DNA from 4 places in the Ferdinandcohnia sp. FSL W7-1320 genome. Region 1 is predicted to be linked to each of the others. Evidence: riboswitches for the same ligand, from Rfam matches in the RefSeq annotation. Region 1 holds a riboswitch; each other region holds the start of a gene.
The links. Region 1 has a riboswitch for cobalamin ahead of NST91_RS19160 (ribonucleoside-diphosphate reductase subunit alpha). Riboswitches for the same ligand answer to the same signal wherever they lie in the genome.
Positions count from the first base shown of each region.

Region 2: it holds a riboswitch for cobalamin, as region 1 does, so the genes downstream of both, NST91_RS17350 (histidine phosphatase family protein) here and NST91_RS19160 (ribonucleoside-diphosphate reductase subunit alpha) in region 1, are expected to answer to the same signal.
Region 3: it holds a riboswitch for cobalamin, as region 1 does, so the genes downstream of both, NST91_RS12230 (ABC transporter substrate-binding protein) here and NST91_RS19160 (ribonucleoside-diphosphate reductase subunit alpha) in region 1, are expected to answer to the same signal.
Region 4: it holds a riboswitch for cobalamin, as region 1 does, so the genes downstream of both, NST91_RS09965 (DUF4430 domain-containing protein) here and NST91_RS19160 (ribonucleoside-diphosphate reductase subunit alpha) in region 1, are expected to answer to the same signal.

Region 1 is NZ_JBBPAM010000001.1:3,880,868-3,885,084, forward strand. Features, by position in the region: gene NST91_RS19160 (ribonucleoside-diphosphate reductase subunit alpha) at 1-1,756, opposite strand, end outside; cobalamin riboswitch at 1,900-2,097, opposite strand; gene NST91_RS19165 (GNAT family N-acetyltransferase) at 2,195-2,704, opposite strand; gene NST91_RS19170 (VOC family protein) at 2,862-3,272, shown strand; gene NST91_RS19175 (GNAT family N-acetyltransferase) at 3,307-3,846, opposite strand; gene NST91_RS19180 (IS1182 family transposase) at 4,093-4,217, shown strand, end outside.
Region 2 is NZ_JBBPAM010000001.1:3,503,038-3,507,254, reverse strand. Features, by position in the region: gene NST91_RS17365 (Ger(x)C family spore germination protein) at 1-513, shown strand, start outside; gene NST91_RS17360 (nucleotidyltransferase domain-containing protein) at 653-985, shown strand; gene NST91_RS17355 (DUF6376 family protein) at 1,075-1,521, shown strand; cobalamin riboswitch at 1,841-2,043, shown strand; partial or broken gene NST91_RS17350 (histidine phosphatase family protein) at 2,311-2,943, shown strand; gene NST91_RS17345 (ethanolamine ammonia-lyase subunit EutB) at 3,548-4,217, shown strand, end outside.
Region 3 is NZ_JBBPAM010000001.1:2,414,734-2,418,950, reverse strand. Features, by position in the region: gene NST91_RS12235 (FecCD family ABC transporter permease) at 1-741, opposite strand, end outside; gene NST91_RS12230 (ABC transporter substrate-binding protein) at 704-1,696, opposite strand; cobalamin riboswitch at 1,873-2,075, opposite strand; gene NST91_RS12225 (molybdopterin-dependent oxidoreductase) at 2,294-2,884, opposite strand; gene NST91_RS12220 (Crp/Fnr family transcriptional regulator) at 2,991-3,674, opposite strand; gene msrA (peptide-methionine (S)-S-oxide reductase MsrA) at 3,855-4,217, opposite strand, start outside.
Region 4 is NZ_JBBPAM010000001.1:1,981,930-1,986,146, forward strand. Features, by position in the region: gene NST91_RS09960 (ATP-binding protein) at 1-905, shown strand, start outside; cobalamin riboswitch at 1,007-1,231, shown strand; gene NST91_RS09965 (DUF4430 domain-containing protein) at 1,584-2,000, shown strand; gene NST91_RS09970 (ECF transporter S component) at 2,000-2,503, shown strand; gene sigX (RNA polymerase sigma factor SigX) at 2,615-3,163, shown strand; gene NST91_RS09980 (RsiX family anti-sigma factor) at 3,138-4,217, shown strand, end outside.

The sequences.
Region 1 (4,217 bases):
CCATCGATGATTTGATCGCATGATAAGCAATTTCTTCATATAGTTCATCAGCATATTGAACAGCCTCATCTGATTCCCAGTAAATTCCCTTTACTGCTAAAAGATGATGCCACCCAAATGTACCTAAGCCCACCGCCCGAAACTTCTTATTTGTGAGATCAGCTTGTTTAACGGATATCGTATTCAAATCGACAACATTATCAAGCATCCTAACCTGAATTCGAATTAAACGTTCAAGTACCTCGTCCCCAATAGCTCTTGGTAGATTGACAGATGAGAGATTACAAACCACAAATTTACCTGGTTTTCGAATGATCACAATATTTCCTTCATCGTCAATATACTCCTTCGTAATCGCAGTTGCGGACATGTTTTGTGCGATTTCTGTACATAAATTACTACAGAAAATCGAAGTACGTCCTGTTCCTAGAAGGTGCTTGTTTGGATTCTGGCGATTTACTTCATCACGATAAAACATATATGGTGTACCTGTTTCTAGTTGAGCAATCATGATCCTTGCCATGACATCCATCGCACGATAGGATTTCCGTGGTAAAAGTGGATGGTTCACAGCTTCCAAGTATTTTTCGGTAAAGTATTTATTATCATGTTCATCGTAAAAGTCCTCGAGCCCTAATGGATTTCCTTGCTCATCTCTCCAGCCCATGATTTGCTTTACTTCATGTGGACAAAAAGTTTGCCATTCCCCAATACTTCTGCCGTTTTCATCTACCTCTTGCAGCTTTTCCATAAACAAATCAGGTACCGAAACCCCCGTAAAGATGTCGTGAGCTTTACGACGTTCATCTCCATTATTTGTCTTTAAATCTAGAAAACCATTCATAATATCTTTGTGGAAGAGATCTAAATAGATGGCGATTGCTCCTTGTCGTTGTCCTAATTGATCAACACTTACTGCTGTATCATTGATAAGGCGAATCCAAGGAACGATTCCGGATGAATTTCCTTTGAATTTCTTTATGTCAGACCCTAACGCGCGAACCTTGCCATAGTATACGCCAATTCCACCACCATCTTTTGATAATCTAGCAATATCCCAATTGTTTAAATAAATTCCATCAAGTGAGTCCTCAACAGTATCAATGAAACAAGAGGACAACTGGCCAAAGCTTTTACCTGCATTTGATAGAGTTGGTGTGGCGACTGTCATATATAAATTACTTAATGCCCAATAGGCTTCTTTCACGTAAGTAAGTCGAACCTCCCTTTCCTCATGCTCCATTAATGTCATTGCAATTATCATGAATCGCTCCTGTGGAAGTTCGTAAATATTTCTTTCATAATCCCTTGCAAGATACCGATCCGCTAATAAAAATAAACCGATGTATGTAAACAAATGATCTTTATCTGGATCAATTACATCTCCTAGTTCAAGTATCTCTTCCTTAGAATAGGAGTTTAATAATTCATCAGAATATATTCCTTTTGATGTAAGTTCCTGTAGCAACTCATACAAACTTCCGTATTTTAGAGCCCTGTTGTAATTTCGATTCGTTGCAGCTTTTTCATACAGTTCATTTAAATAGAGATTAGCCGCTAAATATGTCCAGTTGGGTTGATCCATGGCAATTTTGTTTAAGGAATAAAAAAGTGCATGCTGGTTCGCTTCAACTGTATTAAAATTTATTTCCTGCAGTTTGTTTCGAATTTCGGTAGTGTCAAGCTGGTAGGTACTTTCTGCATATTCAAGCGAGTGTAAAATGGAATCCAATTCCCCTTGTGTTGTATTATTCATCTATTTCTCTCCCTTAACAATTTATTCGTTAAAATAAAAAATCCGCCCAATTCAATTGAGCGGATGAAACGATAACATCAAGAGAGCACAAGAGTTGCTCTACCTGTCGCCACCGTTTCATCTTCCCAATCCCCGAAGAAGGTGAAACATCTTAAGAAAAGACAGGTCTCCTGACTCATGCGTCGCTCTACTTTGAACCCTTCCCATATAAGTACCTTTATTTAAGTTATCTTATACAGTGGTCTGTTCATTTCGTCAGCATTTACAGTTGCGGGGGCAGTTCTGGATTTTCACCAGATTCCCTTTTAAGCACAAATGGCATCTTTTCCCCAAGGCTAAACACAATATGTAGTTGTTAACATTCAAATTCTATCAATATATACTATCACATTTAATAATAAGGGACACCTATTATTTTAGCAAGACAAAAATTGACAATTATTTCTCGAGAAATAATACCATGAGCTCTTCATCCCGATATTGTCCATTGTATTTAATGCCCTTTTTATCTACAGCAAATGTTTGAAAACCTAGTTTTTTGTACAATTCTTTAGCTGGTTTATTCTCCGCATCTACTGTTAAATATATCTGCTCGATTTCAGGGAGATTTACTGCCATTTTAATAGCTTCATTTAGCAATGCATTTGCAATTCCCTTGCCTCTTTTTTCATCATCAACATACATCGCCACAATATTAGCCCTATGTCTTATTTTTCGCCGTGTTTCCCTGACTAAGGTTACCATACCCACTAAATGTTCTCCTTCGAATGCCCCAAACGTTATTATTTCTTCAGATTGAAAACTTTTCTTGTACTCTCCTATTGGGTTATCTTTATTTTTTGCTTCATCATACGTAACTAAAAATGCATCAGGGTCAGTTGTTAGAGCTTGTAATCGCAACCTAAAATAGCTTTCAGCATCCTCTGGCAAAAGTCTTCTGATAAACAAAACGCACCTCCGAAAAGAACATTCGTTCTTGTATTTTGTATTATATTTAATTATAATGATTCATGAGGAAAAAATATACAATCGTGTATGATTTCTTTAGTAAATAGAAAACATAGTGTAGGGCAACTTGCTGATATTAAAAAGGAGTGTTTTGTGAATGAAAGGACAAGCGACACCTTATTTAATGTTTAATGGGAATGCGAAAGAAGCCTTGGAATATTATCAGGAAATATTTAAGGGCGAAATATTGGATGTTCAAACATATGCTCAAGCAGGCTATGAAACTCAGGATTGGGCTAATGACCGACTTATTCATGGTAAGTTCAAAAAGAACGAACTCTTACTAATGGTATCAGATGACTCTCCCGACCAAAGTGTATCCTTTGGAAACAATATCTCTTTAGTTTTGGAATTTGAAAGTGAAGAGGAAATTACGAAAACCTACAATGACCTAAAGCAAAAAGGCACTGTGTTCATGGAATTACAGGATACTTTTTGGGGGGCAAAATATGCAAAAGTAAAGGACCAATTCGGGATTATTTGGGACTTAAACTATGAAATGAAGTAGATTAAATTCCCCTAGCTTCTAGGGGAATTATTTTTTATTTCTTCCATTCATGTTTTAGCAGCCCATAAAAGTACATATCAAATCGCTTCCCGTCACGCTCTAGAAATTCTCTTGATGTGCCTTCTCTAACAAATCCCAACTTTTCATATAAGGCGATGGCCCTCTCATTATACTGAAAAACGGTTAATTGGATTCTATGAAGATTTAACTCTTTGAAAGCAAAATCCAACACGAGTTGCATGGCTTCGTATCCAAGCCCTCGATTACGGTTTCCTTCTCCACCAATTGCGATTGCAAGCCAAGCATTTCGATGTGGCCAAATAATGCTGTCAATGTCCACAAATCCAACTAATTTCTCTGTCTCCAATTCTTTAATCCCAAAAACAAACTCCTTCTCGTTTTTCTGCTCAACCCACTCTTTAAAAGCAGAAGGATGTTTAGGGAAAGATGGTAAAGTATCTAGATTTCTAAGAAACTCTTGGTCCTCATACCAACTTACAATAATCGGTACATCATCTTCTTTAATTCTGACAAGCTGAACCTTTTTTCCTCTTAACAAGCTGTACGTAATCATTCGAATAACTCCCTTATTTTACTAAGAAAGTAATTCAACAATTTTTGTAAAAATCCTTTAGAAATATTTATTAGGTCATTTAAATAAAAGAGGCTGGGACAAAACCCTCCTCTGAAATGAAAAAGCCTGTGGAATTTTACCATGAGTAAAATTTCACAGGCTTTGATTATTTTTAAATAAAAAATAAGGACATTCTTTGTTAAAATTAAGTTACCACACCAAATCCAAACAGAAAGAAGTGTCCTTATGTTTAAAGATTATAACATGAATCAATTAATTTTGCCTTTAAATTTAGAAGTAAAATTACAAGAGAATGATATTGCCTTCCATGTACATAACTTAGTTGAAAGTATTCCAGCTGAAGCACTTGA
Region 2 (4,217 bases), 380 kb from region 1:
CCCTTAATTCGTTCAGGGGATGAATTTCCTATGGAACAAATAGGATCAGCCATCGTTAAAAATGGGAAAATGGTAGATCAAATAAGTCCGGATGAAACGCTATTATATAATATTTTTAAAGGCGAAAGTAGTTCAGGAGAAATTGAGGTTATGGAAAAAGCAACTGTTCGGATTGTTAATAATTCAATCCACCACAAAGGTTCGATGCATAACAACCAACCCTTCTTAAAAAGCAAAATTAAGTTGAAGGTAGTGATATTGGAAACAAGAGGAGAGCCGTCTCTAAATGAAATTAAAAGGGAATTAAACCAAGCACTTAGTGAACGATTTAACAATATGATTTCAAAAACAAAAGAGAATAAGGCAGATATTTTTGGAATAGGTCAATTCTTTCGGAGAGAATTAACACGTAAGGAATTAAAAAATTGGAGAACAAAATACTATACAAATTTGAAAATGGATATCCAATTTAATGTAGACATTCAAAACCAAGGTTACCTCATTACTTCTTAATGGTTATCACACAGAGTGGACAGTCAATAAGTGATGAGTGTCCTAAAGGAAAAACTAAAAATTGGGACACACGGTTACTACTAAAGTTGTATACATTATTTAAAAGAAGAATAGAGGTGTCTTTCTGGGTACTGTTGAGGTGTACGGGTTAAGTCAATATTCCAAGAGTGAAATAGCATCAATGATCATGTCTCATGTTAACGAGACACTTGACGATTTTGATCTTGAAATAATAAAGATAGCCATTATCGGGAGTCGTTTATACAGCAATTTTCATGCCGAAAGTGATTTGGATATTGTCATCGAATATAGTGGAACTGAACGAGAAGATGATGTTTTTCATCATCTCATGGATGAACCACTATATATCGACCATATCAAAGTTGACTTTTTACCATATTGGGATTTGAAAGGTGATGGAATCGGGAATCGCAAGCACATTGTTCTTTTTGATCATTCGTATTTTTACTAAAGTTTGGAGACAAGGGTCAGTTTAAGAAAAATGAAACCTTTCCCGTTTTGTATCGTATATATAGTATGAAAAAAATAGGAGGGGATAGAGTGAAGAAACGATTTTTAGTTTTTTCTTTAATAGGGTTACTATTTCTTGGGGCTTGTTCCGTCCTAGAGGATGTTAATAATACATTATCGTATGTGAATGAGGCAACAGATTATGTCAATGAGGTTAGTACTTTTGTTAACGAGGCTCCTAGCCTAGCAGAACAGGCTGTTACCGATGAGCAAGCAAGAGCAGATCTTGAAACAATGCTAACTGAAATGCAGGAAGACATGGATTCATTTAACTCACTTCAGCCACCAGGAGTCGCAGAGGACCTTCATCAACAAATCGTTGATTATAACCAGCAAGCAGAGGAAGGCATTAACCTTTATTTAGATAATATCGAAAATGGACAATTAGATCCAGCTCTACTCGAAAATAGTGAGTTATTTCAAACGTTGCAGAATGTAACGAATACAATAGATCAAATTCAACAGTTGGGTGAATAAAACATTGCTCTAAAATAAATGGCTGTGACAACTATTTTATGATTGTCACAGTTTTTACTTTAGAGATTAAAATATTTTTAAATATATATAGTGTAAGGAGACTTTACTGGATAGATGGGGTGGACGTGAATGGCAATCTCTAATCTACCGTAGAATCATTGGATTAACATAAGGTCTATTTTGATAGTGTTTATCCGAATACCATATGTAACTAAAGTAATTTAAGTAGGTTCAAATTACCTTACGATTTACTTTGCTTCGGAAGTAACAATATTTTACAAATGTATATGATTGGACTATAATGCAGTTAGAATAAAAAAACGAATATTAACAAATAGGTTTCTTAATGTGCTCCTAGTGAGCCAATTAAGACTAAGAGGGAAGTTGGTGCAATTCCAACACGGTCCCGCCACTGTAAGCAAGGAGGAAGGTTACGTTTTATCCACTGTGCAACTAGCATGGGAAGGAGTATCCAACCGTTAATTTGCAAGTCAGGAGACCTGCCTATTTGTTTTGTTTAAGCTTCCTCGAGGAAAGGAATGTTTAAAGAGCGGCAATCTCTAAATAATATATGTTTGCTATTTAATAGATAGATTGCAAGTTTTATATACGAGCAGTATATAAATTGCCTTTTCACAACGCTTTCCTGAGGGAAAGCGTTTTTGGGCGTTCAAAAACAGGAGGGGAAAATAGCTAATTGAGTTTTGTTCTTCTATTATCAGATCGATAATGGGATCTTAAAGGCACAGATGGAGATTTACTTGGTACCGTAATAGAAGGAGGCGAATTATGGGGACTTGCTATAATGTGGACTTATTTCTCGTTCGTCATGGGATAACCGACTGGAATCAGGAAAAACGGTATTTAGGGCATGCGGACCGACAAGTTATAAAAAGTGAACTACATCAACTTTTAGAGTTAAAAAGAGATTTAGTAAAGCAGGAATTTGATTCTATCTTTACTAGTGATTTACGACGGTGCCAAGAAACATTTGATTATTTAAATATTTCGACGGAAGCTACTATAGATTCAAGATTAAGAGAAATAGACTTTGGTGATTGGGAGGGAAAAACATATCATCACTTAAAAAATGAGCCACGTTAGCAGGAGTGGCTTGATGATTGGGAAGCAATACCAATACCAAACGGTGAGGCAGCGGAAACCTTCAAATCAAGAATTGATGCCTTTCTCCATGATTTATTTCTACAAGTAATGGAACGTCCAACTAATGAGAGGAAGCATATTCTTGTCATTACCCATGTGGGTGTCATTCGCTACATAGTATCAAAATACTTAGCTTTAAAAACCTTTTGGGAGGATTCGGTTTCACATGGTCAGGGTGTTTTATTATCAATGCAGTATGAAGGGGACTGGAAATGCAACTCGTTATTGGCGGTGCCTTCTCGGGAAGGAAGTAAGTAGGAGAAGAGAATAACCGATGTAGCCGGATAATAGCCTATGATGGTAATTCGCTCCGAGATTGGAAAACAAAATGGGAGCCCGAAACTACCTTGGTATAAGAGGGACGGGAAAAATGGATTGCAGCTGAGCTTACGAATACCAAAACAATGACGACATTCGAAGTAGGTTTATGGAAATTTTGGAGACCTTGCTTAACGAAAAACAAAAACGTAACAATTGAATCGTCCCTCGTTATGTTAGAGATTGGTAAAGGAGTTGTTCCGCTTTAAAAGGTCGAAAGCAGACTGCGAGAAATTGCCGGTTGGATTGCTTAAGATGCTACCGGGGTCTCTGAAAAAATATAAATTGTTTGGAATGGATTATCGGTCGAATAAAATAGAAAAGTGATCAAACCTGCAATTATATAACATTACGAAAAACAACCTTTCAAGTTTTTACACTCTTTGCTATAATTGTTAAAAAGTGAAACGTTCAGGTAAAGGTGCCTTAACTGAAGCCATTTTTATGGCTTGTTGTTAAGGTGCCTTTTTTATTTAACTTATTATTGTTAGCGCTTTCTGAATCCTGAATTGTGAAGAAGAGTAAATAGATTGGAGGCTTAAAGATGTTTAAATGTACATTGAAAAATGAAGTGTATCAATTTCAGTCCATTAAAGAAATTTTAGCAAAAGCAAGTGAGGAGAAATCTGGGGATATTATGGCGGGTATTGCAGCTCGTTCGAATTTGGAGCGTATGGCAGCAAAATTTGTTTTAAGTGAGTTAACCTTAAAGGACATTTACAAGGAACCAGTGATTCCATATGAATCAGACGAAGTGACAAGGATTATCTATGATGATATTAATCAATATATTTATCAAGAAATCTCGGGTTGGACAGTTGGTGAATTAAGGGAATACATCCTCTCGCACAACACAGGTTCTTCCCAACTGCTACGAATTAGTAAAGGGCTAACGAGTGAAATGATTTCTTCTGTTGCAAAGTTAATGTCCAGTATCGATTTGGTGATGGCTTCACAGAAAGTTAGACCGACTGCTCACTGCAACACAACAATTGGGGAACAAGGCCGTTTAGCTTTTCGCTGTCAGCCTAACCATCCAAATGACAATCTAGAAGGAATTCTTGCTTCTTTAAAGGAAGGACTTTCGTACGGGGCAGGGGATGCAGTAATTGGAGTCAATCCTAATAACGATTCAGTAGAATCTGTATCTAGGATTTTACACATGACACATGATTTTATGAGGCAGTGGGAAATTCCGACACAAAATTGTGTAT
Region 3 (4,217 bases), 1.5 Mb from region 1:
ATGATCTGCCGCCTCCTCCCCAAGAGCTAACGCATTCAACTCCCGGTAATGGTAGAACAAAATAAAGGAACCACACAACATAAATGGAAGAATCAACTGAACATGACTCCAGCCTCTTAGTCCTACACTTCCATATAACCAATAGATAATTTGAGTCATTGAATCTTGGTCGCTTAGTGAAATAATGAGGGAAACAACTGCTCCAATAAAAGAACTTACAATTATCCCCGCCAAGATAATGGTTTCAATCGCTAAGCTTCGACTACTCAATCGAACAAGTCCGAATACAATAAGGAGTGAAATAAAACCACATACGATTGCAACAATAGGAAGAGTAAAGTTTCCTAACCCCAAAATCGTAAACTGAAAAAATAAAACAATTACTGCACCAAGAGATGCACCAGATGAAACCCCGATTGTATATGGATCCGCTAATGGGTTACGTAATAATCCTTGGAATGCTGCACCCGCTAATCCAAGAGACGCACCAACAAAAAATGCCAGCAATACCCTAGGTAATCGGATATTCCAAATGATCATTTCTTCATTTCTAGCAACCTCATTAAGCCAGCCCCAACCAAATGTGTTGTCTAGCACAATATGTAAAATGGTTGGAACAGGCACGTGGACACTACTAATGAATACGCCTAGGAGGGCTGTACTAAGTACAAACCCTCCACTTAGAATATATAACCACGTAATTTTATTTATTAAAAACTTCTGGATAAATAAGCTTCGCAAGAGTCTCGACTCCTTCAATTAACCGAGGACCTGGTCTCGTAACCGTATCATTATCAACATCAAAGACCTGTTTATTTTTAACTGCAGGAACTTCAGACCAGCCTTCACGCCCATATACTTCTTCAGTTGGATTATCTATGTAGTAGCCATACGTTGTAATGATGACATCAGGATTTAATTGGACAATTTCCTCCTCTGTTAACTGTACCCACCCTTCATGCTCCTCTGCTGCATTAATAGCTTGAATTGCCTCAAGCATTTCATGAATAAACGTATTGGTTCCTGTTGTAAAAATATCTGGTGCTGGCGAAACCTCAACCCAGACTTTCTTTTTATCTGTAATAGCTGAAGCTTTTTCCTTGATTTCATCAAAGCGTTGCTTCATATTTGTCACAATTTCGTTTGCCTCAGTCGCAGTTCCTGTAGCTTTCCCAATCATTTCTATATGTTCATACGCATCTTCAAATGAAGAAGCACTTCCAACGACAATCACATCAATTCCTGCATCTTCAAACTGCTTTAATATTTCAGGATGTGTATTGTAATGATAATCAGTAACAAGAGCTAGGTCCGGAAGAAGTGAAAGAACCAATTCTGCATTGATATCCTGTGCACCTACTTTTTGTATTTCAAGTGCTTCTGATGGATAATTATCGTAATCCGAAACTCCAATGATTTTTTCTCCTAGGCCAAGTGCAAATGCAATTTCTGTATTACTTGCCTGTATGGAGACAATTGATTCAGGTTCTTCATCAATCGTAACTTCTCGATCAGCACTGTCTATAATCGTGATAGGGAACTCTTGATTAGCGTTCTCCCCTTCAACATTTTCAACGGTTTTTGGAGCCTTTTCATCTTGAGCCGTTTTTTCTTTTGTACCACAACCTGCAACAATACCCATGGTAAAAAGAAAAATAAGACTAAACAGACCCCATTTTTTCAACATTTCCTTCATTTTTTTATCCCCCTTCAAATTTTGAACACAAAAAAACGCCATTCCACAGGAAGAGCGTTTCGTAAAGGCATAATAAAGGTTATTTGCTTAGAACTCCAATAAAGCAATCCTAATATAACAAATATAGTATCATATGATCATTTATTTGCACTTTAAACGTTCCTTTCCTCGAGGAAGCTTAAAAAACAAAATAGGCAGGTCTCCTGACTTGCGAATCAACGGTCGGTTACTCCTTCCCATGTTACTTACACAGTGGATATTTGTAACCTTCCTCCTCGCTTACAGTGGCGGGACCGTGTTGGACTTACACCAACTTCCCTCTTAGTCTCACATTCTCTCATTAGAAGAATGGTAAGAAACCTATTTGCGAAATATTCATTTTTTTGTATTCTGAGAAATTATAATACAACCCTATTGTTTTGTAAATAGGAGTTAAGGTCATGTCAGTTCCTTTTATGAAGTATAATAGAATTAACCAATACAGTTGAAGAAAACCTTTGAGAATCAATCATTTAATAGGAAATAGACGTGCCGATAAACACGTCTATTTTATTTAATGGGAAGCAAAGTATAAAAAAGTTTATGTACTTAACTGTGTTAACGGTATCGCTCTTCTTTAAATGGATTGGCCGTCATCGAATAGCCACGCTCTTCCCAATAACCAGCCTCGTCTTCCTTCATAAACTCTATCCCTGAAACCCACTTTGTGCCTTTCCATAGATAAAATTCTTCTGGTGGAATAAACCGTAGTGGATAACCATGTTTTAGATCAATATCTTGCCATTCATGATTTTTATCCTTCCATCGGAATACAAATAAAGAATCGTCCCCTAATAAAGGCTCTAGCGGTAAGTTTGCAGAATAACCAAATCTCTCCCTATTGGAGTAACCGTAAATTTTGATGTATTTTACGCTTTCATTCATTTCAACTAATTTCAATAACTCTCTAAGCGCAATGCCTTCAAAAGTTGTATCAAATTTAGACCATGTGGTAACACAATGCATGTTTACGGTTGATATGGTTTTTGGAAGCTCCATGAATTCCTTATAGGATAAGGACTTTTCTTGCTTCACTTCTCCAAAAAGTCTGAAATTCCATGTGATTTCATTAAACTCGGGAACATCCCCTGTGTGCAGAATTGGCCATTTTTCTGTTTCAAATTGCCCAGGTGGAAGCTGCCTTTTCATCTTACACCACCCCTTTTTCATTTTTAACGCTACTTAAATCACTGTGCTTTGTATAGTATGCTCCAAGCCTTTTCCTTTATAAACATGATATGAAAGTAGGTATTGATTACCCCTCCTCTACCCCATACACTTTCTTAGCCAGAGCTGTATTAATTTTTAATGGCTTCCTTGCAATGACTTGTTCCCTTTCTAATTCTCCTAATAATAAACTAACAGTTTCTCTTGATGACCCGATCATACTTGCGATGTCATGCTGAGTAATCTTGACCTCAACTGTTTGCCATTCCCCACTTCTTACACCAAATCGGTTACTTAACTGCATAAAAAGTAAAAGAATTCGATATTTGACATCTTTATAAGCAATGCTTTCTGTTATTTCGTACACTTCTTTTAACTTTGAGGTCAGTATAGTTATAAGTTTTAACGAAATATCGGGATGTTGACGTAGTAACTGTTCAAAACGCTCCTTTGCTAGCGAGCAAACATAGGAATCAACCATCGCTTCTGCATAAATGTTAGATTCTGTTAAGGAAAAACTAGAAGTTTCTCCAAAGATATTACCTTCACTTAAAAGATCAATTGTGAATTCCTTTCCTGTTGAGGATATCTTATATAAACGAACCTGTCCTTTTTTCAAGAAAAACAACGACCTCATTTGTTGAGTCGGACTTAAGATAATTGTACCTTTTTTAATAGGGACGGTTACCGTTACTTCGTCTAACTTCTTTAATTCCTCTTCTGGTAGCTCATCTAGTAAATTAATTTGTGAAAGCAACATGAGTTTATCCATGTCTTCACTCCCCGTTATACCGTTTTATAATCATTTCATAATCAAAAACCAGTAAATAGATCGATTTCTTCTTTGCATTTACAATCACCTGATAATATATGTAAAACCATATCCATTGTAGCATTGATGCTTTAAATATAAAAAAACGTCCTAGAGAAGTCTCCAGGAACGTTTTCTAAATTATTTAAATAACCGAAGGTATTCCCCATAGCCTTCTTCATTTAGCTTTTCAGTTGGGATAAATTTAAGTGCTGCAGAGTTAATGCAATATCGAAGCCCGCCTTTATCACGTGGTCCATCATCAAATACGTGTCCTAAATGAGAGTCTGCTGATGAGCTTCTGACTTCAATGCGTCTCATCCCATGGGACGTATCTAGTTTTTCAAGGACTTCTTGATGCTTAATAGGCTTTGTGAAGCTAGGCCATCCACACCCGGAGTCAAATTTGTCCAATGAACTAAATAATGGTTTTCCAGAAACGATATCAACATAAATTCCTTCTTCCTTGTTATCCCAAAATTCATTTTGGAAGGGTGGTTCCGT
Region 4 (4,217 bases), 1.9 Mb from region 1:
ATTACCAACAAGGTATGTATCAGGACGTTGGTCAGGAGCTTCCACCAGAGGTCAAGGATTTATTTCAACGTTCCGTTACATTTGAAAAGGAGCAATTTATTGAAATTAGTCTTCAAGGTAGAACATGGGTTATTTTAATGAGTCCGCTTTACAATCAGACGTATATAAGGGGTGCCGTTGCAGTACTTCGCGATATGACGGAGGAAAGACGTTTGGACAAGCTACGTGAAGATTTTATTGCAAATGTTTCTCACGAACTGCGAACTCCGATCGCAATGCTCCAGGGCTATAGTGAAGCAATTATGGATGACATAGCGAGCTCCGAGGAGGAGCGAAAGGAAATTACCAAAGTCATCTATGATGAGTCATTAAGAATGGGTCGACTTGTCAACGAATTATTAGATTTAGCTAGAATGCAATCAGGGAATATTACCTTAAATAAAGAAAAAGTTGATTTCGATACCCTTATTAATCGTGTGATTCGGAAATTTCAAGGTTTAGCTAAGGATAATCAAATAACTCTAACTGCAAAAAAGGTAGACGAAATTGGTGAAATTTATATAGACTCTGATCGCATTGAGCAAGTTTTTACAAACTTAATTGATAATGCGATTAGACATACCGATGAAAATGGTCAGGTTGAAGTACATGTTACTGGTCAAGAAACCTCAATAAAAGTTGATATTAAAGATACAGGTTCTGGTATTCCAGAAGAAGATTTACCTTTTGTATTTGAACGTTTCTATAAAGCGGACAAGGCTAGAACAAGAGGGAAATCTGGTACTGGTTTAGGGCTTGCGATTGTAAAAAACATTGTTAGTGCACACAACGGGAATATATCAGTCCATAGTAAGCTTGGTGAAGGAACGACATTTACATTCGTAATCCCTCGAAAAAGTGAATAATTTGAAAGAACATGGCGAAGATTCTTGTTCCATAAGAAACAATTTCCTTGTAAAATAAAAACTCTTCTTGTAATATAGGGATTGTTAAATAGAAAATTAAATATTTATTGAATCTTAGGTGTCAGAGAATGTAGATATTTCTTTATTCTCTCTAAGACTTAAAAGGGAATCTGGTGTAAATCCAGAACTGCCCCCGCAACTGTAAAAGTGGACGAAATGAGAAAAACCACTGTATGACTGGATGGCAAATGCTGTTCAACATATGGGAAGGACTCAAAGTAGGAAGAAGCTTAAGTCAGTAGACCTGCCTAATTCATTCCTTTTTTAATTCTCCGGGGTGCGGGAATTTGCGTTAAAACACCATGCTTTTTTGTTGTTTTTCTGTTATATCTTCAAAGCTCACCCCAAGGGTGAGCTTTTATTATTTTATTCCGCAGAAGCAAGACACTTCTGCGAAATAAAATAATAGCCTCCGGCGGATAACACGACTTTTCAAAGGAAATTTTCGATCTGTAAGATCAAAGACTAAGAACGCCACATCCTGTGGCAACGTCTTTATGACCCACTTCCTGTGGGCCTAAAACTCGGGCGCAAATACGCCAAGGCGCATTTGATTCGATGTTAGGTGCATAACACACTTATTCATACACATATTTTAACAAAAGGGGAGCTAGAAACATGAAAAAACTATTAGTTTCTTTACTATCATTGGGAATTTTATTTGGATGCAGCAATGCCCCATCTACAAATGAATCTTCCAACAACAAAGCTGAAACTGTAGATAAAGAAGAAGCAGCAGAGATTGTTACAGTCGTTATATCCAAAAACAATGGTGAAGAAATCATTGAAGAAAAAGAAATTAAAATTGAATCAGGAAAAGAAGTTACAGTTATGGACATCATGGAAGCAAACTTTGACGTCGAAACACAATTCGATGGTGCTTTTGTTGCCAGCATTAATGGCGTTGCAGGAAGTGAAGAAGAAAAGACATCATGGTTTTATTCTGTTAATGGTGAAGAAGCTATGGTAGGAGCTAATGAATACAAATTAGAGCCTGAAGATAAGATCGAATTCGATCTCCATAAGTGGGAATAATGAATTTATCCGTTAAAAACTTAACGCTCTTATCGATGCTAATCGCATTGTCCGTTGTAGGTCGTATTACATTTACATTCCTTCCGAATGTTCAGCCTATGACAGCGATTATCGTGATAACTAGCTTATTTTTGGGTCCCATCTATGGTGTGATTGTTGCTGTTTTTGGTTCTATATTAACGAATCTTGTAATGGGAATGGGTTTATGGACTATTGGCCAAATCATAGCATGGGGGATAATTGGGTTAATCAGCGGTGCATTACGAAAGTATCGAGATCGAATTCCTGTCATATTATTAGCCATATATGCAGTATTCTGTGGTTTCTTATATGGCTTTGTCATCTCAATTCCTCTCTATTTATTCTCGGGTAAGTTCTTTGCCTATTACTTAGCTGGATTACCATTTGATATGAGTCATGCAATTGGAAACGGAGTATTTTTTCTCATACTATATCCAATCTTGAGATTACTATTTTTAAAAAATGTAACAATTGCAAAGTAAGGAAGAATATTACCAAAATATTCTTCCTTTTTTTATTAATTCATACTATATTGGGAGTGTAACTTTTTTTATAAAACATTCGACTAATGAAATGAACGGGAGGATTTGCAAATGGATTCCTTGTTTGAGGAACTATATGAAAAGTATCATCACGATGTCTTCTCCTTCTTATTTTATATGGTAAAAAATCGTGAACAAGCTGAAGATCTCGTTCAGGAAGTTTATATAAGAGTTTTAAAATCATATGATAGATTCGAAGGAAAAAGTAGTGAAAAAACATGGTTGTTTTCAATTGCAAGACATGTCGCGATTGATTCGTTCCGGAAACAAAAAGGGTGGAAACAGCGAATAATGGATTCCTTTGATTGGAGTCGTCAAGAGGTAAAAGATTTTGCACCACTTCCGGAAGAAATAGCATTGCAAAATGAACAAGTTCAAATGATGTACCGTTGCTTGGAAAACTGTACAACAGATCAGCGTATGGTACTGATATTACGATATATCCAATCACTTTCGATTGCAGAGACTGCTGAAGCTTTAGGGTGGACGGAGAGTAAAGTCAAGACAACTCAGCACAGAGGTCTAAAGGTATTAAAGAAGTATATGGAGGAATCAGGCGTAAAGGAGGGGATAGATGATGAAAAAATCAAAGTGGAGTGATGAACAACTCGAGCAGATGCTTACGCAAATGCCAGGTGTAAAAGACAAACGGAAGCCACAAGAGATTTATCAAAATATAACCCTTAAAATGAATAAGAAAAAGAGAAAAATGTGGCTTGTCCCTACCCTTGCATCTGCAGCAGCAGCGCTTCTATTATTCATCTTAGCTCCTTCTTTCATTAATAATATGAACAGTTCAAGCTTCGACTCAGCACAAATGGCAAGAGAAAATACAAACATTACTATGGATTCAGAGAATAGAGAAGCATCATCAAAGGACGAATCATTTAGCACATTGCAAAAAGAAGAGGAACCACAACAAGATGAAGAGGCTGGAATATATTCATTTGAGGGACAGCCAAGCAATAGTTACGCTGTAAAAACTGTAGGGGAAAATGAAGTCCTTCTAACATATGGTGTGTATTTGGGCGGTGTAATGTTTCCTTCTGTCGTTTCGGTAATCGTCGATTCTAACGGGGAAAATGTTGTTGAACAATGGCAAAAGACAGTTCCAAGAGTAAATGAAGTTATTCGTAAAAACAAGGAATGGGGCATTGACGAAATATCAAATTCATATTTTGAGGATTTTTCAGAAGTTGTAACGAAAGACAATTCAAAAGCTGTAAGGGTGGACGTAAATAACTCAATTAATACTGAGTCTTTTGCTACTGCTGAAGCTGCAGAATTTTCACATACAATTAGTTCGTTCCGTTATTTGTTAGAAGACTATCAACATGTTGAACTTTTCCAAAATAATCAACAAGGAATTACTATCGGGCAAACGGGTATCATTGAGAATTATATTGATGTTGAAAAAGATACCAAAAAGGCATACCTGTATTATATAAATGATAGTTCAGACCGCAAAATATTAGCTTTAACTTATGAGGATTTTAATACGATTGAACAAGCACTGGAAGCTATGAAAGTGGAGGCTAAACAAGGCGATTATAACCTACATCCACCAATTATATCTGAAATTAAACAAATTAAAGCAGATGGTTCTAATTTAGAAATTCATTTTAGTGATGACTCGGACTTAGAGAATACAGAT